Regions from separate parts of the Mesorhizobium sp. A556 genome, predicted to be linked through region 1. Evidence: riboswitches for the same ligand, from Rfam matches in the RefSeq annotation. Region 1 holds a riboswitch; the other holds the start of a gene.
The links. A riboswitch is a leader RNA that binds a small molecule or an ion and turns the genes downstream of it on or off. The one in region 1 is predicted to bind thiamine pyrophosphate.
Positions count from the first base shown of each region.

Region 1 (19,299 bases):
GGGCAGGCTCGACGCGTTCGAATGGCGCGCGCCGATGGAACGGCTTGGCCAACTGATCGAAAGCGACGAAGACCGGCCGGAGATCGATGCTCCCGTGCTTGCCGCGCCGACAGCGTCGCCGGTTGTGGTTGAGGCCGATCGCCCGGTACTCCTGCCGAAGGCTGCTCCGGTGGAGAAGGAACCGGCAACTGCAGGCGATTCCATCGCACCGGTTACGGCTGCCGAACTGGCCGCCGTGCCGATCGATGAAGAGGCGATTGAGCCGGCCGAACCGATGCGCCTTCCCGACGACCCAGGCATCGAGCCGGAGGACGAGGAGCCGGATGCGAAATCGTCCGGTCGCTTTCGTTTGTTTTGATCGTGATCCGCTTCCGCGCTAAGTCAGTGTGTGGTGAATCGGAGGAGTTTGATGTTCGAGCGCGTACTGTCCTTTCTCAAGGAATTACCGGGCGGCGCCGGCCGGGGCGCCGCGCAGGCGGACGATCCGCGTGTCGCGGCTTCGGCCCTGCTTTATCATGTCATGGACGCCGATGGCGCCCGACAGGACGTCGAGTGGGCCAAATTCAAGGCGGTGCTGTCGCAAAGCTACGGCGTGACGGGCGCGGAACTCGACGCACTGGCCAAGGCCGGTGAAAAGGCGGACGGCGAGGCGGTCGATCTCTATGCCTTCACCAGCGTGCTGAAGCGCCATCTCGACGCCGACGGCCGCAAGGCTTTTGTCGGGTTGATGTGGAGTATCGTCTATGCGGACGGCGAACTGCACGAACTGGAAGACAATGTCGTGTGGCGGGTTGCCGAATTGCTGGGCGTGGAGCGGCAGGACCGCATCGCCGCCCGGCAAAAGGCAGCCGCGGAATGGCCCCAGGCCGGCGGCGTCTCCAGCGACGATTAAAGCATGTCTCCCGAGAGTGGGCACCGGTTTCGGGATAAAGACATGCGAGAAAACAAGACCTAAAGCTCGGCAAGCGAATCTGAAAGATCGCGACGTGCTTTAGGCGGTGTGGACAGTCAGGATTTTCCAGGAATGCCATCACAGCCATGCCGGCCAAAAATCCTCATCGTTCTGCATCAGGAAAACTCCAGTCCGGGCCGCGTCGGCCACATGCTTCTGGAAGCGGGCTTCGATCTCGATATTCGGCGTCCGCCGCTGGGCGACGCCCTGCCTGAAACGCTGGACGATCATGCCGGAACGGTCATGTTCGGCGGTCCGATGAGCGCCAATGACAGCGACGAATTCGTCCGCCGCGAAACCGATTGGCTCGCCGTCCCGCTGAAGGAGAACCGCCCCTTTCTCGGCATTTGCCTGGGCGCTCAGATGCTGGTCAACCATCTCGGCGGCAAGGTCGAAAGCCATGGCGACGGGCTGGTCGAGATCGGCTGGTATCCGCTCCAGGCAACCGAGGAGGGCGAAAAGCTGATGCGGTGGCCGAGCCAAGTCTATCAGTTCCACCGCGAGGGCTTTTCGCTGCCGCGCGGCGCGACCCTTCTGGCCACCTGCGGAACCTATCCCAACCAGGCTTTCCGCTATGGCGAAAATGCCTGGGGCGTTCAGTTCCACGCCGAACTGACCCAAATGATGATGCACCGCTGGGTGGTGCACGGTGCGCACCGCTTCGAGCTTCCGGGCGCGCAACCCGGCCGCGACCATCTTGGCGGCCGGCTGATCTGGGACATGCATCTCAGGCGCTGGCTCGGCGAGTTCCTGCAGACGGTGTTCGGAACGCTGGAACCGCGCTAGGCGTCGACCAGCTTCAAAGTCCGATCGAACACGCCAAGCACCCGGGTCAATTCGTGGCCGCGCTTGAGGATGCGCCCGCCGGCGGCGACAACACTGAAAGCGCCCTGCTTTCGCGCCAGCCGGGGGTCTTTCACGATCTGGAAAAGCGGCACCTCGCTGGTGCGGCGAAACACGGAGAATATGGCGCGGTCGCTCAGATGATCGATGGCATAGTCGCGCCACTCATTGGCGGCAACCATGCGGCCGTACAGCCTCAATATCTGTTCCAGTTCCCGCCGTTCGAACGCGACCGGAAGATCGAGCCGTTGGCGGCGGGCCTCATGAAGCGGTATCAATATTCCCGATGCGTCCCCATCCTCCGAGCCACCATCGGTCATGCCAACCCTTTCACGGCTAAACGGCCCCAGCCTTGCATATCTGTTGTCTAGCCTAAGGTTGCGCTTTCGCCCGCCAATTGCAAGCCCGCGCCAAAACCGGCGGACGACAGGTACTGCGCCGTAGTCCAGTCACGTTTGACGAACGCCCTGTCGGAATTGGTGATTTCCCGCCTTTTTTTAGCCATTTTTTACCCGCCCTGCCGCCCCATTGTCCGTCAATCTTGGCTGCGTTGCCTGAGACGGTTCGGTCCGGCACTTGCTCGTAAACCCCAAGCCCCCCGCCCACGGGCCTGAGTCGGATCGAACCAACCTCAGCCTTTGTTAAAAAGGCGAGGTGCGACGATTCCAGAATACAGGCCGGTGTCAGCAGCAAGCTGGCGTCGGCCTTTTCATATTCGGGACCCGCGTTACCGTCAGCGCCTCGCCTTTGCCGTGTTTGCTGCTATTCTAGAGCTTGTCTCCCGAAAGTGGGAACCGGTTTCGGGTAATGACATGCGAGAAAACAAAGACCTAAAGCTCGGCAAGCGAATCTGAAAGATTGCGACGTGCTTTAGAGCTTGTGAGGCTGAGCTGTTCGGGCCGGCCGCAAATAAAGCGACAAGGGGCCGATGACGGACCGACCCGCCACTGAAAGCAGAGGTCTTTCGGCCAGATTGGCCGTTAGCAGGCTGGCTACGCGATGCTCGATGGTTTTCGAGCGCGGCTGGCCGTTGCTGTTGCCGCTTCTCGTGGTCATGGCCTTGTTCCTCAGCACCGCCTGGTTCGGGCTTTTCGCGCGGATGCCGGACATTTTGCGGTTCGGCGTTCTTGCCGTGTTCTGCATCACCGCTCTTGCCGCGCTCTACCCGCTCCGCTTTTTCCGGCTGCCGAAGGCCGATGAGATCGACCGGCGCATCGAGGCCGCCAACGCCCTGCTGCACAGCCCGCTTCAGGCGCAGGCCGACAGGCCGAGCGGCCCGGAAAGGGGCTTTGCGCAAGCCTTGTGGCGCGAGCACCAGAAGCGCATGGCCGCGACGCTGGAGCGCGTTACCGCCGATGCTCCGCGACCGCAGGTTCCCGATCGCGACCCCTGGGGTCTGCGTGCAATTGCGGTGTTGGCCGTGGTCGTCGCCTTCGCATTTTCCTTCGGCCCGCTTGGCGGCCGGGCCGCAGACGCGTTTCGCGCAGGCGCAGTGCACGATGCGATCCCGCCTCGTGTCGACGCCTGGGTCACCCCACCGGCCTATACCGGCAAGCCGCCGATCTTCCTTACCGCGGTCGCAGGGCAGGATGGCGCCGCCGTCACCGTACCGGCGGGCAGCGAGGTTGCGCTGCGCGTTACCGGCGGGTCCGGCGAAGAAACGCTTGCCTTCGTCGATGCCAGCGGCAACAGCCGCGCCATCGAACCGACCGCAGCGCCGGCACCTGCCGCACAAATGGCGGCCGGGGGCGCGGCTCCAGCCAAGGCCAGGCAGTTCGCCGGCAAGCTCACTGTCGACGGCAGGCTGGCGCTGAAGGCGGCCGAGGATGAACTCGCGCATTGGACGTTTTCGGTCACGCCCGATGCGCGACCGGCAATCCGCTTCGTTGGCGAACCCAGGCACGCCGCCAATGGCACGACCGAATTGGCCTACCAGATCGACGACGATTATGGCGCGGCTTCGGCCAAGGCCGTCTTCGCGCTCGCTGACGCGCCTGCGCCCAACGCCCGGCCGCTTTACGGCCCGCCTGAAATGCCGTTGGCGCTGCCGCGCCGCGGCGGCAAGGCGAACGCCGCCAAAACCATCAAGGATCTGACGGAGCATGTCTGGGCCGGCGCGCCGGTCACGTTGAAGCTTGTCGCGACCGACGATGCCGGGCAGACGGCAATGAGCGAAAGCAAGACGCTCGTCATGCCGGCCAGGCCGTTCACCAACCCGCTGGCGCTGGCGGTGATCGAGCAGCGCCGCCTGCTGGCTCTCGACGCCAACGCCAAGCAGCGCGTGCTCGACCTGATGGACGCGATCACGCTCAGGCCGGAAGACACGTTCGACAACATGACGCATTATTTGGCGATCATCAGCGCCAGAACGCGCCTGAAGCTGGCCGTCAGCGACGATCAGCTGCGCGACGAGGTCGGCTATCTGTGGCAGATCGCGCTCGGCATCGAGGAAGGCGATTTGTCGGCGGCGGAAAAGCGGCTTCGGCAGGCACAGCAGGCCTTGCAGGACGCGCTGAAGAACGGAGCCAGCGACGAAGAGATCGACAAGGCGATGAAGGAATTGCGCGAGGCGATGAACGATTTCCTCAAGGAATTCGCGCAGCGCCAGCAGAACCAGAAATCGGCCCAGACGCAGCAGGGGGCCAAGGAGCTTCGCCAGAGCGATCTGCAAAAGATGATGGACCAGATCGAAAACCTGGCGAAGTCCGGCAATCGCGACAAGGCGCAGGAATTGCTGTCGCAGCTCGAAAACATGATGAACAATCTGCAGGCCGGGCGTCAGCAGCAGCCGGGCCAGCAGGACAGCGAGATGCGCCGGCAGATGGACAAGCTCGGCGAGATCATGCGCCGCCAGCAGGAGATGATGAACGAGACGTTCCGCATGGATCAGGCGCGGCGCGGCCAGCAGCAGCGCGAACAGGGCGAACAAAATCCGTTCGGCGAACTGGACGATCAGGGCCAGCCCGGCGCACAGGGTAAACCGCAGGATGGCAAGCCCCAAGAAGGCAAGTCCATGACGCCGGAAGAGTTCGCCGAGGCCCTGAAGCAGTTGCAGGAGGGCCAGGGCAAACTGGAAGGCGACCTCGAAAAACTCAAGAAGGGCCTTGAGGGCATGGGGCTTGAGCCGAATGAAGGGTTCGGCCAGGCCGGCAAGTCGATGGACAGCGCCGAACAGGCGCTTGGGGAGGGCGAGGGCGACAATGCGGTTGGCCATCAGGGCAAGGCGCTGGAAGCCTTGCGCGACGGCGCCAGGAGCATGATGAAGCAGATGCAGGCCATGCAGGGCGACAAGGGCAACAGCCAGGGCGGCGCCCAGCGTGATGGCGATCGCGATCCGCTTGGCCGGCCGCGCGCCACACAGGGGCCGGACTTCGGCGATTCGGTCAAGGTGCCGGACGAGATCGACGTGCAGCGCGCTCGCCGGATTCTGGACGCCATTCGCAAGCGGCTGGGCAATGCGCTGTCGCCTGATATCGAGCGCAGCTATCTCGAACGCCTGCTCGAACTCAAATAGGGTATCGGGCCGCTAAGGCGGCTTGGGCCGCCTTGCTTCGGCCTCCCTACAAATCCTTCACCAGCCGCAGGGCGTCGTAGATCGACGCATGCGTATTGCGCGAGGCGACCGCATCGCCGATCCGGAACAGCTGGAACGCGCCTTGCGGGTTGCCGGCACTGGCCTGTGGCTTGCCTTCGATGAAATCGCCGTGGTCCAGCACGCCAAGATTGCTCGATTGCGGCTTCAGCTCGAAATAGAGCTCGTCCAGCGGGATGGTGCCGTGGTTGATGACGACCTGGTCGACATGCCGCTCCCTGGCAACGCCGCCATAATCGCTGCCGATGACGGCGACGAGGCCGTTGCCTTGCCGCTTCACGGCTTCCAGCCGGTAGGTCACGGTGAAGGTCGTGTCGAGCTTCTGCAGCGAACGCATATAGGGAACGAGGTTCATCGCCATGACTTCCGGCGCGAAGGAGCGGTCCGGCGTCATCATTTCGACCTTGCCGCCGCTCGCCGCAATGACCTCGGCCGCCTGCAGGCCGCTATGGTCGCCGGCGTCGTCGAACACCAGCACGTTGCCGCCCGGCTTGACGTCGCCGGAAATGATGTCCCAGGACGACACCACCAGATCGTTGCCGGCGCTCAATATTTCCGTATGCGGCACGCCGCCGGTGGCAATGATGACGACATCGGGCTTTTCGCCGAGCACCGCATCGGCGTCGGCCCATGTGCTGTAATGGATGGTGACGCCTTTGGCCGTGCATTGCGCCACACGCCAATCGACGATGCCGATCATTTCGCGCCGGCGCTTGCTTTGCGCGGTCAGCCGGACCTGGCCGCCGGCATGGCTCGCGGCCTCGAACACCACCACCTCATGGCCGCGCTCGGCGGCAACGCGTGCGGCCTCCAGACCGGCCGGCCCGGCCCCGACGATGACGATTTTGCGCTTCTTCGCTGCCTTGGGGATGTCGTGCGGAATTTCCGTCTCGCGGCCCGTCGCCGGGTTGTGGATGCAATAGGCGGCTCCGCCCTGATAGATGCGGTCGAGGCAATAGGTTGCGCCGACGCAGGGACGGATATCGTGCTCGCGCCCCTCGACGATCTTGCGCACGATATGCGGGTCGGTCATGTGGGCGCGCGTCATGCCGACCATGTCGAGCTTGCCCGAGGCGATGGCATGGCGCGCGGTCGCCACATCCTGGATCTTGGCGGCGTGAAAGGTCGGGAAGTTCGTCGCAGCGCGGATCTCGCCGGCGAAATCCAGATGCGGCGAACTCGCCATGCCTTGCACCGGAATGACGTCGGTGAGGCCGGGGTCGGTATCGATATGGCCGCGGATGACGTTGAGGAAGTCGACCATGCCGCATTCCTTGAGCTTTTTTGAAATCTCAAACCCGTCCTTGCGGGTGACGCCGCCCTCCAGCACCTCGTCGGCGGTGTAGCGGATGCCGACGATGTAGTCCGGCCCGACCCGCTTGCGGATGGCGCGCAGCACGTCGAAGGTGAAGCGCAGGCGGTTGTCGAGCGAACCGCCATAAGGCTCGTCGAGATCGTTGGTCAGCGGCGACCAGAACTGATCCATCAGATGGCCGTAGGCCTGTAGCTCGATGCCGTCGAGACCGGCTGCCTTCATGCGTTCGGCAGCGTCCGCATAGTCGGTGATGATGCGCTCGATGTCCCAGTCCTCGAGCTTCTTCGGAAAGGCACGGTGGGCCGCTTCCCTTTCGTGCGAGGACGAGACGACCGGCAGCCAATAACCCTTGTCCCAGCGCGTGCGCCGGCCGAGATGGGTCAGCTGGATCATCACCGCCGCGCCATGGTCGTGACATTCGTCGGTCAGCGCCTTCAGCCACGGCACCACCTCGTCCTTGTAGACGAGAACGTTGTTGAACACGGGCGGGCTGTCGCGCGACACCGCAGCCGAACCGGCCGTCATGGTCAGCGCGACACCGCCCTTGGCCCGTTCAACATGATAGGCCCGGTAACGCTCCTTCGGCATGCCGTCTTCCGGATAGGCCGGTTCATGCGAGGTCAGCATGAGCCGGTTGCGCAGCGTCAGGTGCTTCAACTGGTAGGGTTGCAGAAGGGGATCGTTCAACATGCATGGCTCCTGATCGACGCGGCGAAGTGAAATGTACAACGGTGTATATTATACGCACTTAAGTGTACGTTGAATAGACCACGCTGTACATTTTCGTTGCGACTGCAAGGCGTGCCTGCTAGGTTCGCCCGATGGATCAAAGGGCGACCGATACGGGCTGGAGAGGCTCCGCAGAGACCTGGCTGGAAACGGCCTATGACGCGCTGATCGATGCTGGCGTCGATGCGGTGCGCATCCTTCCGCTTGCGCAGAAACTCAAGCTTTCGCGCACCAGCTTCTACTGGTTCTTCAAGGACAGGGATGCGCTGCTGGCGGCGCTGGTCGAACGCTGGCGCACCACGAATACGGGCGGCATCGTGCGGCAGTCGCAGGCCTATGCCGAGAGCATTGCCGAAGCCATGCTCAACGTCTTCGATTGCTGGCTCGACGGCGCTCTTTTCGATTCACAGTTCGAATTCGCCATCCGCAGTTGGGCGCTGCAGTCCGCCGATGTCGCGGCTCATGTCGCCGAGGCGGATACCGCGCGGATCGTGGCGCTGACGTCGATGTTCGTGCGCTTCGGCTGCGACCCTTCGCAGGCCGACGTGCGGGCGCGCACCATCTATCTTGTCCAGATCGGCTATATCTCGATGAAGGTCGATGAAGACCTTGCAACGCGCATGCGGCGCATCCCCGAATATGTCGAAATCTTCACCGGGCAGGCGCCGAAACCGCGCGAGATCGAGCGTTTTCACGCGCGATACGGCTTTCCCGCTATTTCGCTTCCGCTTCCTGCCGCAGGGTCGCGATAAAGCGCTTGGTGCGCTCACGTTGCGGATTGCCGAACAACTCGGCCGACGGCCCGGTTTCGACGACGACACCGGCGTCGAGGAAAACCACTTCGCGCGCGATTTTCGAGGCGAGGCGAAGATCGTGCGTCGCCATCACCATCGTCGTGCCTTCGTTGGCCAATGTACCCAGCACATCGACAACTTCCTGCGCCAGTTCGGGATCGAGCGCCGAGGTCGGCTCGTCGCACAAAAGCACTTTTGGGGAAGGCGCCAGCGCCCGTGCAATCGCCACGCGCTGCTGCTGGCCCCCCGACAGGGTCGCCGGCCATGCGTCGGCCTTGTGCGCCATGCCGACTTTCTCGAGCAGTTCCATTGCTCGCATTTTGGCGCGCTCGGCCGGCCATTTCAACACAGTCGTCAGGCTTTCCATGACGTTCTCGATGGCGGTGCGGTGCGGAAACAACTGAAAGTTCTGGAACACCATGCCGGTCTGGCGGCGAAGCCGCTGGATGTCCTTCGTGGCGAGCCGTTCTCCCGGCTTGAACACCAGCTTGTCGTCGCCGATGCGCACGCTGCCGGAGGTCGGGATCTCCAGCAGGTTGATGCAGCGCAGCAGCGTGCTCTTGCCGCCGCCCGAGGGGCCGACAAGGGCCGTGACGCTGCCCTCCGTGATGGTGACGCTGACGCCCTTCAGCACATGGTTTTCGCCAAAATGCTTTTCGATGTCGGTAAGGCCGATCATGCCCGTGCCTCCAGGAAGCCGCCATAGCGGTTGAGGCGCACCTCGAGCCGCGTCTGCAGGGCCGACAGCACCGAACTCATGGCCAGATAGAGGATCGCCGCCTCGACATAGAGGATCAGCGGCTCGTAGGTGGTTGCGACGATGCGCTGGGCTGCCTGGAACATCTCGGGCACCGTGATGGCTGCGGCAAGCGACGTGTCCTTGACCAGTGAAATGAAGGTGTTGGAGAGCGGCGGCACCGCCACGCGCATCGCTTGCGGCAGAATGGTGCGGCGCATCGCCTGGCTCCAGCTCATGCCGATCGAATAGGCCGCCTCCCATTGGCCTTTCGCCACGGAGCCGATGGCGGCGCGGATGATCTCGGATGTGTAGGCGCCGACATTGAGGGTGAAGCCGATCAGCGCGGCCGTAAAGTTGTCGAGCAGGATGCCGGCCGAAGGCAGACCGTAGAAGATCAGGAACAACTGCACCAGAAGCGGCGTGCCGCGAAAGATCCAGACATAGAAACGCACCAGCGCGACCAGCGGCTTTGGCCCGAACAGCCGGATCAGCGCCACCACCAGCCCGACAGTCAGCCCGAAGGCGAAGGACAAAAGCGTCAGCGGCGCGGTGAAGACGGCTGCGGCCCACAACAGGGGGCCGAGCGAATCCAGCATCAATTGCAGCCAATGGGGCACGGGAAACATCTCCTTGCGGGGTCACGGCTAGGGGCGGATACCGCCACTGGCACAGCCCAGTGCTTCATATCGTACGAAAAGCGGCGAGCCGTCAAAGACAACTCGCCGCATAAAAACCGGATTGGGAGCCGTCCGGTTCTTACTTCGAAACGTCCTGGCCGAAATATTTGTCGGCGATTTTCTGGTAGGTGCCGTCGGCCTTGATGTCGGCCAGCGCCTTGTTGATCGCCTCGACCAGTTCCGGGTCGCCCTTGCGAACGATGACGCCGGAATGGTCGGCGTTTTCTTCCTGCGCGGCGATCTTCACATTGGCGTCCGGCTTGTGCTTCTTGAAGTCGAGGAAGGACAGGCTGTCGTTGATGGTGGCGTCGGCGCGGCCGGTCAGAAGGAGCTGGATCGACTGATCGAAGCCTTCCGTGCCGACCAGTTCCGCGCCGTTCTCCTGCGCCAGCTTGCCGAAGTTCGAGGTCAGCGACTGCGCCGACTTCTTGCCCTTGAGATCGGCGAAGGACTTGATGTCGGTGTTGTCGCCCTTGACGATCAGCACCGCCTTGGAGGCGATATAGGGGTCGGAGAACGCATATTTCGCCTCGCGCTCCGGCGTGATGCCGACCTGGTTGATAACCGCGTCATAGCGGCTGCCGTCAAGGCCGGCGATCAGGCCGTCCCACTTGCCTTCGAGGAATTCGGGCTTGACGCCCAGCTTGGCGGCGATCGCCTCGCCGATCTCGACGTCGAAGCCGACCAGCTTGTTGTCGGTGTCATGGTAGGTGAAAGGCGCGTAGGTGCCTTCCGTGCCGATCTTGATGACGCCGTCGGCCTTGATCTGGTCGAGGTTGGCGCCGGCGAAGGAGGCGGTCAGCGCCAGCGCCTGCACGGCGCCGGCGATGATGAGTGAATTGAGCCATTTCATGGTGGGGTACCCTGCTTTCCGGCCGTTTCGCCGATGTTTGCCGACCGTTCGCCGGTGTTTGAATGAGGCGCAATCTGACAGAGTGGCCTTGGCAAAATAAGGAATGATTTTCTAATGATGGACCATATGGGGTATTTCATACCGAGTATCCCGGAAAGACGATGGTGTGCTTCCAGCGGTGGAAGCGCGATCGCTATTGCCGCCTGACCGACGGAACCATTTTCCGGCCCGGCACGTTATTTTCAGCCTAGGGCGATGCACGAACATTTCAAGCATTTACCCCGTCCGAGCGCCGGCATTTGAGTGCAGCCGGGTCTGATATGGGAGCGCGCAATTATGGAAGATACTGCCGGTCGCACCTTCATTCGCAGGGCCATGAAAGCTCCCTATCTCGAGCGCGAGGAGGAACATCTGCTGGCGCTGCGCTGGAAGCAGGACAACGATCAGAATGCGCTGCATTGCATGACTGTGGCCCATATGCGCCTCGTCATTTCGATGGCGTCGAAATTCCGGCATTTCGGCCTGCCTGCCGGCGACCTGATCCAGGAGGGCCATGTCGGCCTGCTGGAAGCCGCCGCCCGTTTCGACCCGGATCGGGAGGTCCGCTTTTCCACCTATGCGACGTGGTGGATACGGGCCTCGATGCAGGACTACATATTGCGCAACTGGTCCATCGTTCGCGGCGGCACCAGTTCGGCGCAAAAAGCGTTGTTCTTCAACCTTCGACGCTTGCGCGCCCGTCTCGCCACCGGCGACGGCCCGCTGACGAACGATGCGCTCTACCGGCAGGTGTCCGACGCGCTCGGCGTTTCCGAAGCGGATGTGGCGATGATGGATTCCCGGCTTTCGGCGCCGGACAGTTCGCTTAACGCGCCGCTTGCCGACGAGGCCGGTGCGGCGGAACGGATGGATTTCCTGGTTTCCGATTACCCGCTGCCCGATGAGATCGCAGGCGATGCGATCGATGTCGAGCGGCGCGCGCTGTGGTTGCGGGAGGCCCTTCAGGGGCTTAACGGGCGTGAACTTCGGATCATCGAGGAGCGCCGGCTGAGCGACGAGGGCGCGACCCTGGAGGCGCTGGGCGCGCAACTGGGCATCTCCAAGGAACGCGTGCGCCAGATCGAGGTGCGCGCGATGGAAAAGCTTAAAACCGCGCTGGTAAAGCAGAACCCCGAATTCCTGGCCGCCTGAACGGCATCCGGCCCCTATCTATCGGTAACGATTTTCACCTTGTCGCCGGCCGAGACGCTGGCGCCGGGAGACATGGCGTTCAGCACCAGGAACAGGTCCAGCTTGCGGTCGACACCGACCATCATGGCCGACAGCGTACCGATCGTCTGGCCCGGCTTTACGGTGACGACACGGATGTGCAGCGGCTTCAGCGCGGCCTTTTCGGCGGCGTTCAGTACGCGGAAACTGCCGCTGACCGTACGCGCCACGGCATCGAGCGAGGTGCTGGCCTTGGGTGCGGCGGTCAGCAACCGATAGACCTGCCCGTTGGCGCGGATGACGGCGATATCGAACTGCCAGCCATCGGCGCTGGCCTTGGCGACTGCCGCCTCGTTGCCGTCGATGGTTTCCTCGCGAACGCTGGCATTGTCGAGGCCGGCAACCCAGCCGCTGCGGACGTAATCGAGCAGAGAGCGGCTCTTGTCGATGGCTACGCCGTCGAAGCGCACCGCCATGTCGCCCGGTCCGGTGGCCGTCACCGCCGCTGCCGAATTGTCGATGGAAAAGCCGTCCGGCACCGAGAACGAAACGCCGAGGCGCGGATGCATGAAGGTGTTGCCGCGCACATAGCCTTCCTCGGGCGTATCGCCGTAGAGCAGGCCGTCTATGCCGGCCAGAAAGGAATTCCGGTCCACGGTGCCGACGCCGGGCGGGCCGAATTCGCGCGCGTGGCGCTGCGCCAATTCGATGCGCTGCGGCGTGTTGGGGTGGGTCGCCAGGAAGTCGAGGCTGGCATCGGTTGCGCCGCTGATCGAACGGAAATCGGTATAGGCCGACATCGACTGCAGGAAACGGCCGGCGGCATAGGGGTCATAGCCGGCTTCGCCCACCGACTTGATGCCGATGGCGTCCGCCTCCAACTCCTGGTTGCGCGAAAACTGTGCCATTCTGAGCTTGCCGCGGATCAGCGCCGCCTTGGCGGTCGGGCTGTCGCCGAGCACGTCGGACACGACCTTGGTCGCCAGCACTTCCTCGGCTTCCTTTTGCTGCCGTTGCAGACCGTGGTTGGCGGTGACGTGCCCCATTTCATGCGCGATCACGGCGGCGAGTTCCGCCGAATCGTTGGCCAATGCCAGAAGCCCGCGCGTGATGTAGAGATAGCCGCCCGGCAGCGCGAAGGCGTTGACGTTGGGCGAGTTCAGGATGGTGATGCGGTAGGTCTGGGTCGGGTTGGCCGATACCGTGGTGAGGCTGCCGACCACCTTGGCCACCATCCGCTCCAGCTTCGGGTCGGAATATTCACCGCCATAGGTTGCAAGAATGCGCGGGTGTTGCGCCTTGGCGAGTGCCGCGAGCTTGTTGTTGGCGGTGACGTTGTCGACCGTGACCGGCTTGTTTGATGGCTGGAATCCCGATTCCTGGATATCCGGCGTGACCATCTGGCACGCTGCGAGCGCAATAGCGAGGCTGCCCAGCGCGATGGTTCGCGTCAGGGAACGCAGGCAAGTGCGGTGAACGCCGACAGGCAGGGTGGCTTCCTTTCGGGTTCCAGGGAACGGTTCGAGCATAACAATCTTCCGAAACCGGTCCTTCGCATCCCGGAATACGAACGGCCAAGCCACAAAAATCCGGCACCAAAAGAATCGGCCGAGTAGCCGGACCTAGCCATACTCAACCCTGCATGGCAAGGATTCCCCGTCGCCCATGCAGCGGTCTTGGCCGTAAATTATGTCTGCTTTCGGGCAACATCGCGTGATACGCCGTCACCGGTTTCAGTTCCGATATAGCGCCTGAACGCTTCAGGTCCAGCGCCGTTGAAAAAATCGCCCACGGACCCGGTTGCCGCGACCTTGCCATCCTCCACGAATACGATGGCCTTGGCCATGCGGCGTGCATCCTGCGGCTGGTGCGTGACGAACAGGATCGTCATGGCGCGCGCCTCCTGCAGATTGGAAACAAGATCGAGCATGTCTTCGCGGAGCGCCGGCCCAAGCGAGGCGAAAGGCTCGTCGAGCAGCAGCACCGGCCGCTCGCGCACCAGCACGCGGGCAAGCGCCGCCCGCTGGCGCTCGCCGCCGGACAATTCATGCGGCAGGCGCTTTTCCTTGCCGGCAAGTCCGGTTTGCGCAAGCGCATCGGTCACAGCCGCGCGGTCGGCATCGCCCAGTCTCAAGGCCGGAGAACGGCCCAGCCCGACATTCTGCTCGACGCTCAGATGCGCAAAAAGGTTGTTCTCCTGAAACACCATCGAAACGGGTCGCGCCGCCGGCGGGTCCGCCGTGATATCCCGGCCTGCGATCAGCACGCGGCCGGTTTGCGGCGTCTCGAAGCCAGCAACCAGATTGAGCAGCGTCGATTTTCCCGAACCGCTCGGCCCCATGATGGCGGTGACGGTTGCCGGCGCGAACGCGACATCGAAGAAAAGCGGGGCCTCGCCATAGCTGAAAGAGACCCGATCGAGACGCACAGCAGCTCCCCCTTTTTCCGCACCGGCGTTCATGACGGCTTTTCCTTTCCCATGCGGGTGGCGGCAAACATCAGCGCAAGGCAGACAAGCCCCAGCAACAGCGCCAGTCCGGCGGCATCCTGCGTGCGGTAGCTGCCCATGCGGCCCAGCAGAAGATAGGGCAGCGTCTGCACGGCATCGCTGCCGAACAGGGCGATGACGCCGAGATCGCCGAGCGACAGCGCCATGGCGAAGGCGAAGGCCGTGGCAAACGGGCGGCGAAGCGAAGGCCAGTCGATCAGCCTCAGCCGGTTCCAGCCCGAAATGCCGAGCAGCGCGCACAGTTTCTCGTGGCGCTCGCTGGCCGCATCATAGGCCGGGCGCACGGCGCGAACGGCGAAGGGCATCGCCATCACCGCATTGACGGTCACGACCATGATGGGCGCGATGGCGAAGACATCGGCGAAATGGCGAAGCAGCAGGAACCAGCCCGCGCCGATGACGATGGGCGGCACCACCAGCACGAAGCTTGCGCCTGTGTCGGTCAAATGTTCCAGCAGCGATTTCTTCGCGTTGCCCTTGCGGCGCAGCGCCAGCGCCCGGCGTGCCGTCACCAGCGAAAGCGAAAGCAGCACGCAAAGCAGTGCCGACAGGACGGCCAGCACGATGCTGGTCAGCGTCGCCTGCCGCACAGCGTCTTCGCCGGCGAGCCGGCCAAGGTCGGCCTGAAGGCCGGCTACAACCGTTGCAAGCATCGGCCCGGCGACGAACAGCAGCGCCACAAGAATGAGCGTGGAATTGAGCGCCGTCTCGGTCCTGCCCGGCGTTGAGAACCGGCGCGGCGCGACCGGCAGATTGGCGTCGCCGGTGGTGTTGGCGCCAAGGCGCGCCAGCGCCAGCACCACGGCAAAGGTAAGCGCAACCTGCAAGGCGGTCAGCGCCACGGCGCGGGCGGGGTCGAAATCGAAGCGCAGCGCCTGGTAGATGGCGACTTCCAGCGTGGTCGCGCGAGGCCCGCCGCCCATCATCAAAACGATGGTGAAGGAGGTGACGCACAGCATGAAGACGAGACCGGCAACGCCCGGCACGGCCTGCCGTAGTGCCGGCCATTCGATCAGCCGGAAGGCGGAACGCGGCCCCATGCCAAGTTGGCTGGCCAGCCGCCACTGGTCGGCCGGCACTGTCTGCAACACTTCCAGGAACAGCCGCACGCAAAGCGGCAGGTTGAAGAAGACATGGGCGACGAGAATGCCGGAAATGCCGTAGATGCCGGGCCAGCTTTCACCGCCGACGGTCGAGAGAATGCCGGCGAGATAGCCGGCGCGGCCATAGAGCGCCAGAACACCCAGCACGACAACGATGGAAGGCAGCGCCAATGGCACGGCGAACAAATGCAGGATGACGCTGCGGCCGAAAAAGCGCGGATGCCGCGACAAGGCGCGCGCCACGAACAGCGCCGGCAGCACCGACAAAAGCGTCGATAGCGTAGCCTGCCAAAGCGTGAAGCGAACGATGCGGAACAGATAGGGATCGAAGGCGGCGACCGCCCCGGAAGTGTTTTGCGCGCCCTCGACGGCGAGGCCCGCGAAGGCGCCGCCGATCAGGATGGTGACGAAGCCAAGTGCGGCAAGGCCGGTGGCGATGCGAGGATCGGCGGGATGGCCAACGCGCATGGCCTAGCAATCCCTCTGATCAGACAGCGTCGTCAATTTTACTTACTCATCACATCAAGCCACTCGCTCACCCATGCCTTGCGGTTAGCGGCGACTTCCTCCGGCGAAAACAGCAGCGTCTTGGCCGGCTTCACCAATTTGTCGAAAGCCGGATCGAGCGGCTTGTCCATCTTGCCGGCCGGGAACATCCAGTTGGTTTCGGGGATGGCGTCCTGGAATTTCGGGCCGGTCATGAACGCCATGAACTTCTGCGACAGCGGATTTTTCGCGCCGGTGGTGGTGACGCCCGCGACCTCGATCTGGAGATAGTGGCCTTCGGCAAAGGATGCCGCCTGGTAGCGGTCGGTCTTCTCCGCGATCATGTGATAGGCGGGCGACGTCGTGTAGGACAGCACCATGGGCGCTTCGCCCTTGGTAAACAGGCCGTAGGCCTCGCTCCAGCCCGGCGTCACCGTCAGAACGCGATCCTTGAGCTTGGCCCAGGCTTCCGGTGCCTTGTCGCCATAGACCGAGCGCACCCACAAAAGCAGGCCGAGGCCCGGTGTCGAGGTGCGCGGATCCTGAATGGCGATTTTTTGCGACGGGTCGCCCTCGACCAGTTCCTTCATGCTCTTCGGCGGGTTCTTCAGCTTTTCGGTATCGTAGACGACGGCGAAATAACCGTAATCATAGGGCACGAAAATAGCGTCGCTCCAGCCGCCCGGAACGGTCACGTCGGATACCGCGCCATGTGGGGCGAACAGCCCCGTCGCCTTGGCCTCGGCGGTCAGGTTGGTGTCGAGGCCGAGCACCACATCGGCCTTGGTCGAAGCGCCTTCCAGCTTGACACGGTTGAGCAGCGCCACGCCGTCGGCGACCGAGACGAAGTCGACCTCGCAGCCGCATTCCGCCTCGAACGCCTTCTTCACCTGCGGGCCGGGGCCCCATTCGGCGGTAAAACTTTCATAGGTATAAACGGTGAGTTTTTCCGCCGCCGAAGCGGGAGAAACGAGCAGCGCCAGGGCTGGAATAATGAGTAGAGAAAAAATGCGCATCGGCGCCTCCTTTGCCAAGTGTTGAAAGGAATTGAGGCGTCGGGCTACCGAAGCACTAATCCCTCCGCCGGTACAAACCGGATCAGGTTCAGCGGGTTGGCAGGATTGCCTCTCAGCCGGTCCACGAAAAACGCGTCCGGCACCCCGTTAGAGCACCCTGAGACATAGGGTGGGATCGGGTGGGAGGCAAGCGAAGTTTGTCGCGGTGATGCAAGCGCGGCTTCCGTTTCCGATGCCGGGCTGATAGAGGCGTCGGCCATGAGCCAATTCACCATCCTGCTTGGCGGCGATCTCGTGCGCACGCCTTTGCTTGAACGTCAGATCGCGGACACCCGCATCATCGCCGCCGATGCCGGCATAGGCCATGCCGTCACGCTCGGCCTGACGCCGGAACTGTGGGTCGGCGATTTCGATTCCGTGCCGCCCAATTTGCCAGATCATCTCGCCTCGACGCTGCGGCAGACCTTTCCGCCGGAAAAAGACAAGACCGATGGCGAACTGGCGATCGCGGCAGCCCTTGAACGCGGCGCAACCTCGCTGGTCCTTGCCGGCGCTTTCGGCGGCGCGCGCGCCGATCACGCCTTCCTGCATCTGGCGCTGGCGGTGCAACTTGCCGAAAGCGGAACCGGGATCCTGCTGACCAGCGGCGCGCAGGAAGGCATTCCGCTGCCGCACGGTACGCACGAATTCGACTACGCCACCGGCACGCTGTTTTCGGTTCTCGGCTTTTCCGACCTTTCCGGGCTCACCGTCGAGGGCGCGAAATGGCCGCTGAACAATGTCGAGGTCGCCTTCGGTTCGTCGCTGACGATATCCAACGAAGTCAGGGGCCGGCTGCGCATCACGCTCGGCAGCGGCCGCGCCATGCTGCTGGTTCATCCCTATCCGCTGGCAGGAAGCTGAAAATGGCCCCTCCGCTGCTCAATCTCGACGGAATAAAACTGACTTTCGGCGGCACGCCGCTGCTCGACGGCACCGAACTGATGGCCTCCGCCGGCGACAAGATCGCGCTGGTCGGCCGCAACGGCTCCGGCAAATCGACGCTGCTTAAGATCGCCGCCGGCCTGATCGAACCGCAGGACGGCGAAGTCTTCCGCCAGCCTTCGGCAACCATCCGCTATCTGCCGCAAGTGCCGGACATGGATGGGTTCGACAGCGTGCGCGCCTATGTCGAGGCGGGTCTCGGGCCGGCCGACGATCCGCATCGCGCCACCTATCTGATGGAGCATCTGGGGCTTACGGGTGAAGAGCGCCCGGCCGATCTTTCGGGCGGTGAAGCGCGGCGCGCGGCCCTTGCTCGCGTCATGGCGCCAGAGCCGGATATCATGCTGCTCGACGAGCCGACCAACCATCTCGACCTTCAGGTTATCGAATGGCTGGAGGAGGAACTGGTTCGCACCTCGTCGGCGCTGATCGTCATTTCGCACGACCGCCGCTTTCTGGAGCGCGTGTCGCGCGCAACGGTGTGGCTCGATCGCGGCCAGACGCGGCGGCTGGACAAGGGGTTCGGTCATTTCGAGGCCTGGCGCGACCAGGTGCTGGAAGAGGAAGAGCGCGACCAGCACAAGCTCGGCCGCCAGATCGTGCGCGAGGAACACTGGCTGCGCTATGGCGTGACCGCGCGGCGCAAGCGCAACATGCGCCGGCTCGGCGAATTGCAGACCATGCGCCAGCAGTTTCGCGGTCATCGCGGGGCCGAGGGTTCAGCCACCATGACGGCCAGCGACGCCACCGAATCCGGCAAGTTGGTGATCGAAGCCAGGAATATCGGCAAGAGCTTTGGAGATCTGACCGTGGTCGACGGCTTTTCGACGCGCATCCAGCGCGGCGACCGCGTCGGCCTGGTCGGGCCGAACGGGGCCGGCAAGACGACGCTTTTGAAGATGCTGACCGGTGAACTGCAGCCGGACACGGGTTCGATTAGGCTCGGCACCAATCTGGAAATCGCCACCCTCGACCAGAAGCGCGAGGCGGTCGATCCGGCCGAGACGCTGGCGCAGTACCTCACCGACGGGCGCGGCGAAAACCTCGTCATCAATGGCGAGCAGCGCCACGTCGTTTCCTACATGAAGGACTTTCTGTTCAAGGCCGAGCAGGCGCGCACGCCGGTCCGCGAACTGTCCGGCGGCGAGCGGGCGCGGCTCATCCTGGCGCGCGTGCTGGCACGGCCGGCAAACCTTCTGGTGCTGGACGAACCGACCAACGATCTCGACATGGAAACGCTGGAATTGCTGCAGGAACTGGTCGCGGGCTTCGCCGGCACGGTTATCCTGGTCAGCCACGACCGCGATTTCCTCGACCGCACCGTCACCAGCATCATCGCGCCGGACGGCAATGGAAGCTGGATCGAATATGCCGGCGGCTATTCCGACATGCTGGCGCAGCGCGGCGGCACCAGGCTGGACGACCGCAAGGCGCGCGCGAAGCTGCAAGCGGGCGCAGCGGCTGGAAAGCCCGAACCCGCCGCGCCAAAAGGCCCTGC
Region 1 covers NZ_JBTMXA010000003.1:333,663-352,961, reverse strand. The annotation lists gene ACX3P0_RS10205 (heme biosynthesis HemY N-terminal domain-containing protein) at 1-358, shown strand, start outside; gene ACX3P0_RS10200 (tellurite resistance TerB family protein) at 410-892, shown strand; gene ACX3P0_RS10195 (glutamine amidotransferase) at 1,025-1,738, shown strand; gene ACX3P0_RS10190 (DUF2794 domain-containing protein) at 1,735-2,115, opposite strand; gene ACX3P0_RS10185 (hypothetical protein) at 2,163-2,300, opposite strand; gene ACX3P0_RS10180 (TIGR02302 family protein) at 2,724-5,309, shown strand; gene ACX3P0_RS10175 (oxidoreductase) at 5,356-7,392, opposite strand; gene ACX3P0_RS10170 (TetR/AcrR family transcriptional regulator) at 7,524-8,183, shown strand; gene ACX3P0_RS10165 (amino acid ABC transporter ATP-binding protein) at 8,146-8,904, opposite strand; gene ACX3P0_RS10160 (amino acid ABC transporter permease) at 8,901-9,581, opposite strand; gene ACX3P0_RS10155 (amino acid ABC transporter substrate-binding protein) at 9,721-10,494, opposite strand; gene ACX3P0_RS10150 (RNA polymerase factor sigma-32) at 10,828-11,685, shown strand; gene ACX3P0_RS10145 (M48 family metalloprotease) at 11,700-13,103, opposite strand; gene thiQ (thiamine ABC transporter ATP-binding protein) at 13,391-14,164, opposite strand; gene thiP (thiamine/thiamine pyrophosphate ABC transporter permease) at 14,161-15,783, opposite strand; gene thiB (thiamine ABC transporter substrate binding subunit) at 15,822-16,817, opposite strand; TPP riboswitch at 16,860-16,974, opposite strand; gene ACX3P0_RS10125 (thiamine diphosphokinase) at 17,076-17,720, shown strand; gene ACX3P0_RS10120 (ABC-F family ATP-binding cassette domain-containing protein) at 17,723-19,299, shown strand, end outside.

Region 2 (9,634 bases), on a different contig from region 1:
GTTGTTCCAACGATGGGTGCGCTGCATGAGGGTCATCTCAGCCTTGTTCGCACCGCCTTGGCGAAGGCGGATCGGGTCATCGTCACGCTGTTCGTCAATCCAAAACAGTTCAACAACGCGGCCGATCTTGCCGCCTATCCCCGCACCGAACATGAAGACGCCGCCAAGCTAGGCCCGCTGGGGGCGCATCTGCTCTATGCACCGCACTCCGAGGAAATTTATCCGGCGGCCTTCTCCACCACCGTCTCGGTAAGCGGCGTCAGTGAGGGGCTTTGTGGCTCAGGACGTCCTGGACATTTCGACGGGGTAGCCACCGTTGTAGCAAAGCTGTTTCTTCAGACCGGTGCAGACATCGCCTTGTTCGGCGAAAAGGATTTTCAGCAACTTCAGGTCGTGCGCCGCATGGCACGCGACCTCGACATACCGATAGAAATCATTGGCTGTCCAACCGTTCGTGAGCCCGATGGCCTGGCGCTTTCTTCCCGCAATGTCCGCCTTTCAGGCGAGGAGCGGGCAATCGCTCCAAAACTGGCGTCAATTCTGACCGCCGCCGCGAAAAAACTCTCAACAGGTGTCGAGGCCGCGCCTGTTCTGCAAGCCGCCAAGAAATCGATCATGGCCGCCGGATTTCGCGAGGCTGAATATCTCGAATTGCGCTCGGAAACTGATCTTGCGCCGCTTGTTCGGGCAGATCTACCCTCCCGCCTGCTGACTGCCGCTTGGCTTGGCGAAACCCGACTGATCGATAATGTCGTTGTTCCGGCAAGCGCCGGACAAATGTAGCAAGCGGCTTGGCTCCCAGACGTGTCGAAACACAACCCGCTTGCCGAAAAAGTCATCGCGCCCTACCCCACCATCCTCGTTGTCGCCCCACTCGCCTTCAACGCAGCCATCATCATCGGCCCAACGGAAAACTCACCCGCCCTCGCCTTCTCGGTCAGCGCCCGAAGATATCCACCCGCCGAATGGATGTGCTGGGCTCGCTGCAGGATGCAGGCGATCACAATGGCAGCGGTTTCCGCCCCCATTGTATGGCAGGCATCCTCATAGGCCGACGGCGAAACCCCGAGATAGCCGCGCACCTGCGCCGCCGTGGCCATCAAATCACGCCAATTGTCGATCCCGTCGACTGCGTAATCGACAATTTCCGGGCAGGCCTTTAGCACTAGTCCCAGTGGATAGCCTTTCGGCGGCTCCTGCGTGCGTCGCTCTAGCTCACCCGCTTCCCTGCTTTTTTCTAAAGCCGGTTCAAATTCATAAGGGGCATTGGTATTTGAATCAGATTGCTGCCGCTCATTATGAGACTCATTGGCGCCTACATTCGTGGTTTTTATGAAATTTTCCAACATGATGCCCACTTCATCGCGCAGGACGGCAAGGTCAGCAACGATAGCCGTCAGTTCGTGCAAGACTGCACGGCGCGGGATTGCCTCCACGATCGCTCGGTATTGCCTCCACAGGCCTCCCCAGTCGCCAGAAGCACCTTCCTCTACAGCCACCTCGATGAGTTTGGAGATATCGCGTCTGTGCAGCGTGATTCGTTCGCGCATCAACTTGAGGGCTCTGTTCTCCGCGCGAATGCGCTCGGCCGCCATCTGGAACTCTTCGGAGCGAACAAGAAGCGGCGCCAGCGAGAAGCCAAAGGCATCCTCCAGGCCGCCGCTCACGCCCTTGCGGGCGTAGCGTTTGCCGTTCGGACTGTCGCGACGGGTAATAAGGCCGCAATCCAGCAAGGCCGCCAGATGCCGCCGAAGCGTGGCCTCCGCCATGCCATGTGCCCTGAGCGACAGTTGCTTGTTCGACGGAAACACGATCAGGCCGTTTTCTTCCGACAATTCGTTGTCGGGATAAAACGATAACAAGGCCGCCAGGATCGCCAGTGACCGGTCGCCAACACCGACAAGCGACTTGCCCTCGCAGATATCCCGGTAGAGCTGCCACTTGTCGACGGCCTTGCCTTCGGGAATTTCCCGAGAATCCTTTTGCGCCTGCAAATAAGCAAGCGTCATCCCTCGGCTCCCAAAGGGAGTCGTTGCGATATCCGTTTCCATTCTTCCTTCGCCTTCAATCAGGCAAAAAAAATCCGCTCGCCGAATCGACGTTCATCGCTTGACACTGATTCGTGGAAATGCGATTCTCGCTCTTGCAGGAATACGAGAGAGGCTTCCACGGTTCGCCGTTCGGGGGCCTTTTTCTTTTGCGGCTTCTAGTCTCCGTTTTGTTGTTTGGCGGACGTCAGAAAGCCCTCGTAAAGCTCATCCAGCCGTCCGGTGATGTATTCCGCGAAGCGTGGCCCGTTCGCATCTTCAAGCGTAACCGTAGCCTTCTTTGCCGTGGATTTGATTGAAACGCTGACCGACTTGTCGGCAGGAGCCCAGGACCTGGGTTCCGCTTGGCCAGGAGATACCGTAGCCTTGCTTGCCGTCCTTCCGGTCAGATGACGAGACAGCATCTCCAGCCTGTCGTCGCTGCTCGCGGTCTTGAATTCGTGTGAAGAGATCATGTCCGCGAGCGACCCGCCATGCACCCTGATCTTCTTGGCAAGATCGTACCAGCGGTCTCGGCCACTGTTCTTGGCGGCTCCAACAGCCGCAATGATCTCAGCCGGAATGTCCTTGGTTACGGAAATCATTTTGGAGACTACAGTCTTGTCCACGGACAACGCCGACATGATGACATCGCGATCGTAGCCTCCGCGCTCCAAGTTGGAGGCGAAGACAGCCTTCTCGATGAAAGAGAGATCAGCTCTGGCGGAATTCTCTTGTCCCTGGGCAATCACATGATCCTTGTCGTCCAATTCCTTGACGACCGCCCTCACCTGTCTTCCAAGCGCCTTGGCTGCTCGTACGCGCCGATGCCCGAAAACGATCATGTAGCGACCGACGGATCCGGGATGAGGCCGCACCAGGATCGGGGAATCCTGGCCCCGCTGGCGTATGGCTTCCACCAGTTCCTCGAACGCTTCCTTATCGTCGTCCATACGGTCGGAAATGAACGAAATATCGATGCCGTCTGGGTCGAGATCGATAACGGTTTCACCCGCAAGAAGCCGGGACTCGATATCCTTTGCGGCCTGCGCCTTCTCGGCAAGTTCGTCGATGGACCGGGTCATCGCCCCGAAAGCGCCCCGGCTGCGGGTTCTTTCCATGGCAGGTGGCAACGCGTCGCTTTGGGGAGGCGGGTTGACTGTAGTCAACCTTCCCTCTGTAAACGTGGTGAGCAGATTTTTTCTGGCCATCAGCGCCCCCATGCCCCGTGAATAAGATCCGCGATCTCAGAATTCACCCGATTCAGGGCTTCCATCGCACGGTCATAAGTAGACCGGGTGAATTGCGCGCGCTCGACCTCGTACAGCGACTGCTTGGTGATCCCCGCATCGGAAATGGCGGTACTCTTGAGCATCTCGTTGACGAGCACATGTTGCCGGAACAGCGAACGCATGAAAGCAACCATCTGGCTCTGCGGACCGTCCGTAGGCTCGTAACGGGTCACCAGGTAGCGAAGCCAGTCGAGCCGCATATTGGCCCCCGCCTTCTTCAGGGTCCCCATGATTTCACCCATCATCAAAAGAAACTGGCACATCGACATGACGTCGAGCATCTGCGGGTGAACGGTAATCAAAATCCCCGTTGACGAAGAAAGCGCCGTCAGCGTCAAGTAGCCGAGTTGCGGCGGGCAATCTATGATGACGATGTCGTAGTCGTCCGCGACATCGGCCACCGCCTCATCCAGGCGTCCGAAGAAAATCTGCCCCATGGAGCCGTCTTTCCTCGAAAGGGCGAGGGGCGTGTCGTATTCAAATTCCTGCAACTCCAAATTTGCGGGAACGATATCGAGGCCTGGAAAATTGGTCTTCTTCACGAGTGCCGAAAGCGGTTTTCTCTCGTCGTCGTAGCGTAGCGCTTCATAGAGGGATTCGTTGTGATCAATCTCAGGCTGGAAGCCATGCAGGGCCGATAGCGATGCCTGCGGATCTAGATCAATGGCGAGAACGCGGTGTCCCGTAAGCGCCAGATGTTGCGCAAGATGAGCCGCCGTCGTCGTCTTTGCGGAGCCGCCCTTGAAATTGACAACGGCAATAATTTGCAGATGGTCGCCGTCTCGGCGATGAGGAACGTATTTTGCCGCCGCCCGGCTGTTCTTGTCGAGGTAGCTACGCATATCCAGCAGTTGTTCAGCCGTATAGGAACGACGGCCGGACGGTGTTACCATCGGCTCCGGCCCCTTGCCTTCGAGAGACAGGTTCTTCAGGTAGCCGCTGGTGACGCCAAGATACTGCGCCGCCTCCGCAAGCTGGAATGGCCGGAGCGTTTTTTGGGCATTCGGCGGGAACATCGCCAAGCGATGCTCGTTCAGCATCGCGGACAACTCGTTCGCCTGCTGTGTGATCAGCAGATCAACTTCAGCGATCTCCTCTTTGAGGCTGGCTTTGGCATTCATCGGTATTTTCCGCACATGCGTTTTGAACGCCCATCTAGCTCACTAACCGCATGTAGCTCTGATTCCCTCGATCCGGCAAGAAATTTAATGTTAACGATAGGTTAACGGGAAGCCGAGAGTTGACCGCGGTCAACTCTCAACGCCTATCGCCTTGGCCGCTGGTGACTACATGCCGCCGGCTCGCTGGGTGGCAACAATGCCGTTTCGGCAAAGGAAACCCCATTCTGCACTGATCTGTGCCGGCATCGCCGCCCCGTTGGGTAGGGTCAGGGCCGCTCGCCCTGGTATTCATTGGTGTAGTAGCGCGAATAATCAAGGCGCCCCTTCACCACATCGCCGTTGCCATCACGCAGGATACCGCCATCGAACAGGTAACTGCCCATCCCTTCCATCTTGGCCGGATCGATGGTGCCGATGACGCCGTTCGCGCTTGTGAGATAATGCCCATCGATCAGCGCCTGCAACGACGCGCTCACCAGCGCACGGTCGGTCAACGCGTCGCTGTTGGCGGCAACCAGCATGTCGGCCGCTTCGTCGGGGTGATCGACAGCGTAGGCGTAGCCGCGCCTGGTCGCAGTGATGAAATCGGTGGCCGTCTGCTGGTTCTTGTCGAGATAGGACCGGCTTGAGCCGATGAAGTTGGGGTGCTGGTCCGGCACGCCGAAATCGGCGTAACGGAACGAGCGTTGTGGCTTGCCATCGAGTTCGGCCTTCACGCCCTCCCAGGTGTAGACTTCGAGGGTGAAATCCACCGCGCCATTGGCAAGCGCCTCATAGGCGGAGGTGCCGAGCGTTACCGTCTTGAAGGTATCCGTGCCGCCGTCGTTGCGGATGATGCTGCCAATGAGCGCCTTTTCCCAGTCGCTGCCGAAGCCGCCATAGATCTTGCCGTCGAGGTCTTTGGGACGCTGGATATCAGTGCGGCCGGCCTTGAAGACGATGCGGCCGGTTTCGGCCTGGCTGATCGCATAGGTAGCGACGAGGTCGGCACCGGTGGTGCGCTGCGTGAAAAGCGCCAGCGAACTCAGAACGCCGAAATCGGCGACATGGTTGGCCACCAGCGTGCCGGCGGCGGTATCGCTGTAGGGCAGGATGCTGACGTTGAGGCCGGCTTCGGCATAAAAGCCCTTCGCCTGCGCCACGAACAGGCCGATGTGGTTGGTGTTCGGCGTCCAGTCGAGCGCGATGGAAACGGGTCGCGACTGGGAAAAGGCCGGTCGTGCGGCGAAGAGGATTGCGGTAGTGGCGAGAAACTGGCGGCGGTCAAGCATGGTCACGTCCTTGGGTTGAGCAGGATTTGCAGGAGGCGGGATTCGATGGCGCTGGCTTCTGGCGAGGTCAGGTCGAGACGCGGGCGGGGCAGGGCGACGGTGATCTCGCTGACGACGCGCGCGGGCCGGGCGCTCAGCACATAGATGCGGTCGGAGAGAAAAACCGCCTCGCGCACATCATGGGTGATGAGCAGGGCAGTCCAGCGGTGGCGCTGCCACATCTCCATCAGCCAGTGCTGCATGGCGGCGCGGGTCAGCGCGTCGAGCGCGCCAAAGGGTTCGTCCAGTAGCAGCATGTCGCGCTGCTGCACCACGGTGCGCAGAAGGGCAGCGCGCTGGCGCATGCCGCCGGAGAGTTGGGCGGGATAATGCCGTTCGAAGCCGTTGAGGCCGAATTCGGCGAACAGCGGTGCTACGCATTCGCGCGCGGCCTTGCGGGAAAACCCCCGCACTTCGAGGCCAAGCGTCGTGTTGTCGATGATGCGCCGCCACGGCATCAGCGCATCGTGCTGCGGCATGAAGGCGAAGGGCTTTTTGCCCCTCTCTAGAAGCGCGCCGTCGAAGCGGATGTCGCCGCTATCCGCATCGATGCCGCCGGTCAGTAGCTTGAAGATCGTGGATTTTCCCGCGCCCGACGGACCGAGGATCGAGACGAATTCGCCCGCCTGGACATGAAGCGAAATATCGTCCAGCACGTCGAGCCCGTCGAACCGTTTGGCCAGTTGGCGCACTTCCAGCTTCATGGCTTTCGCCTTTCGCCGAGCCGCTCCCAGGGCATGACAAGGCGCTGGACCAGCAGCGTCAGGCCGAACAGCACCAGCGTCAGCGAGGCGCTGACCAGCACGGCGGCGAGCACCAGATCGGGGCGAAAATTGTTCTTGGCGTTGAGGATGTAGATGCCGAGCCCTTTGGCGGCCCCGGCATATTCCGCGAAGATCGCGCCGACCACGGCATAGGTGATCGAGATGCGCAGGCCGGCGAAGAAATAGGCCAACGCCGAGGGCAGCCGAGCCAGCCGGAAAATCTTGAACCGCGATGCGCCCATCGAGGCGAGCAGGGACTGGATGTCGGCGTCGGTCGCCTCATACCCTTGAGCCAGCGCCACCAGCATGGGGAAGAAAGTAACGAGCGCCACCAGCATGATCTTGGGCGCGAGGCCGAAGCCGAACCACAGCACGACCAGCGGCGCGATGGCGACCAGCGGCAGCGTCTGGCTGATGATGAAGACCGGAAACAGCGCGCGCCGCAGTGGCCTGAAGAAATCGATCAGCGTCGAAAACACGAAGGCCGCCATCAGCGAACAGGCAAAGCCAAACAGGGTGGCGCGGATGGTGGGCAGCGTGTTGTCGAACAGCGCCTGCCGATGCCGCATCGCCTGCGCCAGCACGCGCGACGGCGAGGGCAGGGTGGTGGGCGAGATGCCCGAAAATCGTGCGTAAAGCTCCCAGGCGAGAAACAGCGTGCCGACCGAAATCAGGGCAGGGCCGATCCTGCCGAAACAGGAAGCAAGCGCACGCGCGCAAGAGGACAAACGGGACATGGTACTACCTTGAGGATGCGAAAGGCGACGCGCGTCAGCGCGGCGTCGGGCTGTTCGCGGATACCGTCAGGTCGATGGTGACATGCCCTGCCGGCGGGCCGAACCGGCAGAACGCCGCTTCGAGCACGGCAAACACCGCGCCGGAATCGCCGTCCAGCCGGGTGCAGAAATTCTTGGAGCGGCCGAACACGCCCGAACGCTTCACGAAATCGATGCAGCCATAAATCTCGCCCATGTGATCGCCGGTGCCCATCACATAGAGCGAGAACTGAGCGGCGGCCGGCGTGCCGGTGATGAGGGCATCAGCGACGGCTTCAAGGGATGCGGCCTTGCGCGTCTCCAACGGCTCGCGCGGGCCGCCAAGTCGCGGCGAGGCGCAGATTTCATCGTCGGGTTCGCCGGGACAGCCGCGCGAAATGGCGGCGGAAAGCACGCAATGCGCGCCCGTGTTGGCGGCGGCGACATAGAGATCGCGCATGGCTGGAAACAGCACTTCGGGCGGGCCGACCAGCAGCGTCGAGATATCGTCGGTCTCGATACGCAGCCGGTCTCGATAGGGACCGAGCGCACTTAGCACGCTCATGATGACGCCGACGAAATCGTCGGTCATGGGATAAAGGGAAATTTGTGCGCCAGAAAACATCAGCCCCGCCTCGCTCCGCTGGTATTACCCAGATCAGCTTCTAGGGTCTGAGGGCATGGCGCCCGCGTCTCAGCCCCGGCAATACGGAGCACCCCTGTGGATGCACGCAATCAATCAGGTCGGGGAGGAAATGGCAAGCCGTTCCTGTGCGAAGTAGGCAAGGACGCTCACACCCGCGATGCTGATCCGCGTCAAGGTGCTACCTAGGTTATGAGACGATCCGCTGCTGGGCCAGGAAGCAGTCGATCTCAAGCGAGATTTGGTGTCGTGACGAAGTCATTATCACCATCGCCGGCAGGATGAGGCGTTCCACCGGGGTCGATATTCCGATATAACTCATCCAATGATTCTACCAGCTTAAGTCATCGTTAAGGCAACATTATCAGTCTTTTATTCCGCACGACAGGCGGTGCGGATCACGACAGCAGGAATAGCAATAAGCGCACGATCGATCTATGGTGTCGTCCATGATTCTGCGACCGAGGCCACATCGTGGCATGCTTATTTCAGCTCTTGAAGCGGGGTCAACACCGCCGCCTACGACGCCGGTGCCACCATGGCTGCGCAAGGCGGAGCAGGCCGAACGCCTTGAAAATCAAGGGGCAGGGGGCAAACGGGGCGGGGATCAGGGCTTTACCGCCAGCGGCCTATGCCGACGCCATTTGCGGTGCAATTGGCACGGCCGTCGGGGGAAAGCAGCGGGCAGGCGACCTGACGCAGTCGGAAGTGATGGTGCTGATGTGCATCGCTTACTTCCAGCCGATCACCCGCGGAGAACTCTCATCCTTCTTTGGCTAGGAGTTTCGCGCGACACGATCGGTACCCTGCGCGGCCAGACCTTCATCGCCTCGGGGCCGCGCAGCCCGACGCCCGGCGCGCCCTATACCTATGTCACCACAAAAACCTTTCTCTCCCACTTCTCGCTCGACACGCTGCGTGACCTGCCGGATTTCGAGGCCCTGGAAGATGCCGGCCTGCTCTCGAAGGAAAAACTGCTGGCCGGCGACATTCCGTCGGGGCTTGGGCGAGGGGAGGGCGACAGCGAAGAGGCAGAGACCGATATCGTTGAGGAGCAGCTGTCTTGAGTGGGTCGCTGCCGCGTTGCGCCTTCAGCGACGGCTGCAATTTACGACCATGCCACCAGATTCCACATTTTGATTGATGCTGCGTTAACGTTACGGTACCCCCCTAATGAGCTATATTGGAGCGGGCCAATTCCTAATCACTGTTTCCAGCGTCTCTGCTAGAAACCTTGCCGGAAGTGACGGATCTCTTCGGCCTACCAGGGCAACCTCGTAGTTTATTTCTTGATGGATTGGCTTGCACACATTCCGGCTTGAAAGTGCGAGAAAGTCCGCTGTGAAGGGGTCGACGATAGCGATAGAACCGGTCGCTTGTGCGAGCGCAGCAACAATCGGAGCCGAATGGGAAGACAGACGCGAGCGGCTGTTCATGAATTCCAGCAACTCTCGATCCGTACTGATGAAATTCAGATACATTGGATCCAAAGTCACGAATTCATCGTCGGCAAGCGCCATCAGGTCGATAGGGCTGGTCGTATTCGCCAGGGGGGATGGCTAGCTGGCAAGATGCAAACATAGGCGAATGATTTTCTAAAATACGTCGCAATGTTGGGGTTGTCGCGAATGGGATTAATGAGGGTTGTGTTGCAAACTTTTTGATAACCGCAGAAAGGGCGATGTCACGGTAACGGCTTGTGAGGAGCCATGGCGATAGACG
Region 2 covers NZ_JBTMXA010000034.1:1,272-10,905, forward strand. The annotation lists gene panC (pantoate--beta-alanine ligase) at 1-783, shown strand, start outside; gene repC (plasmid replication protein RepC) at 846-2,051, opposite strand; gene repB (plasmid partitioning protein RepB) at 2,207-3,238, opposite strand; gene repA (plasmid partitioning protein RepA) at 3,238-4,440, opposite strand; gene ACX3P0_RS24790 (ABC transporter substrate-binding protein) at 4,707-5,717, opposite strand; gene ACX3P0_RS24795 (ABC transporter ATP-binding protein) at 5,714-6,454, opposite strand; gene ACX3P0_RS24800 (ABC transporter permease) at 6,451-7,251, opposite strand; gene ACX3P0_RS24805 (YkoF family thiamine/hydroxymethylpyrimidine-binding protein) at 7,286-7,894, opposite strand; TPP riboswitch at 7,887-8,000, opposite strand; partial or broken gene scpB (SMC-Scp complex subunit ScpB) at 8,504-8,979, shown strand; gene ACX3P0_RS24815 (type 2 periplasmic-binding domain-containing protein) at 9,091-9,432, opposite strand.
Region 2: it holds a riboswitch for thiamine pyrophosphate, as region 1 does, so the genes downstream of both, ACX3P0_RS24805 (YkoF family thiamine/hydroxymethylpyrimidine-binding protein) here and thiB (thiamine ABC transporter substrate binding subunit) in region 1, are expected to answer to the same signal.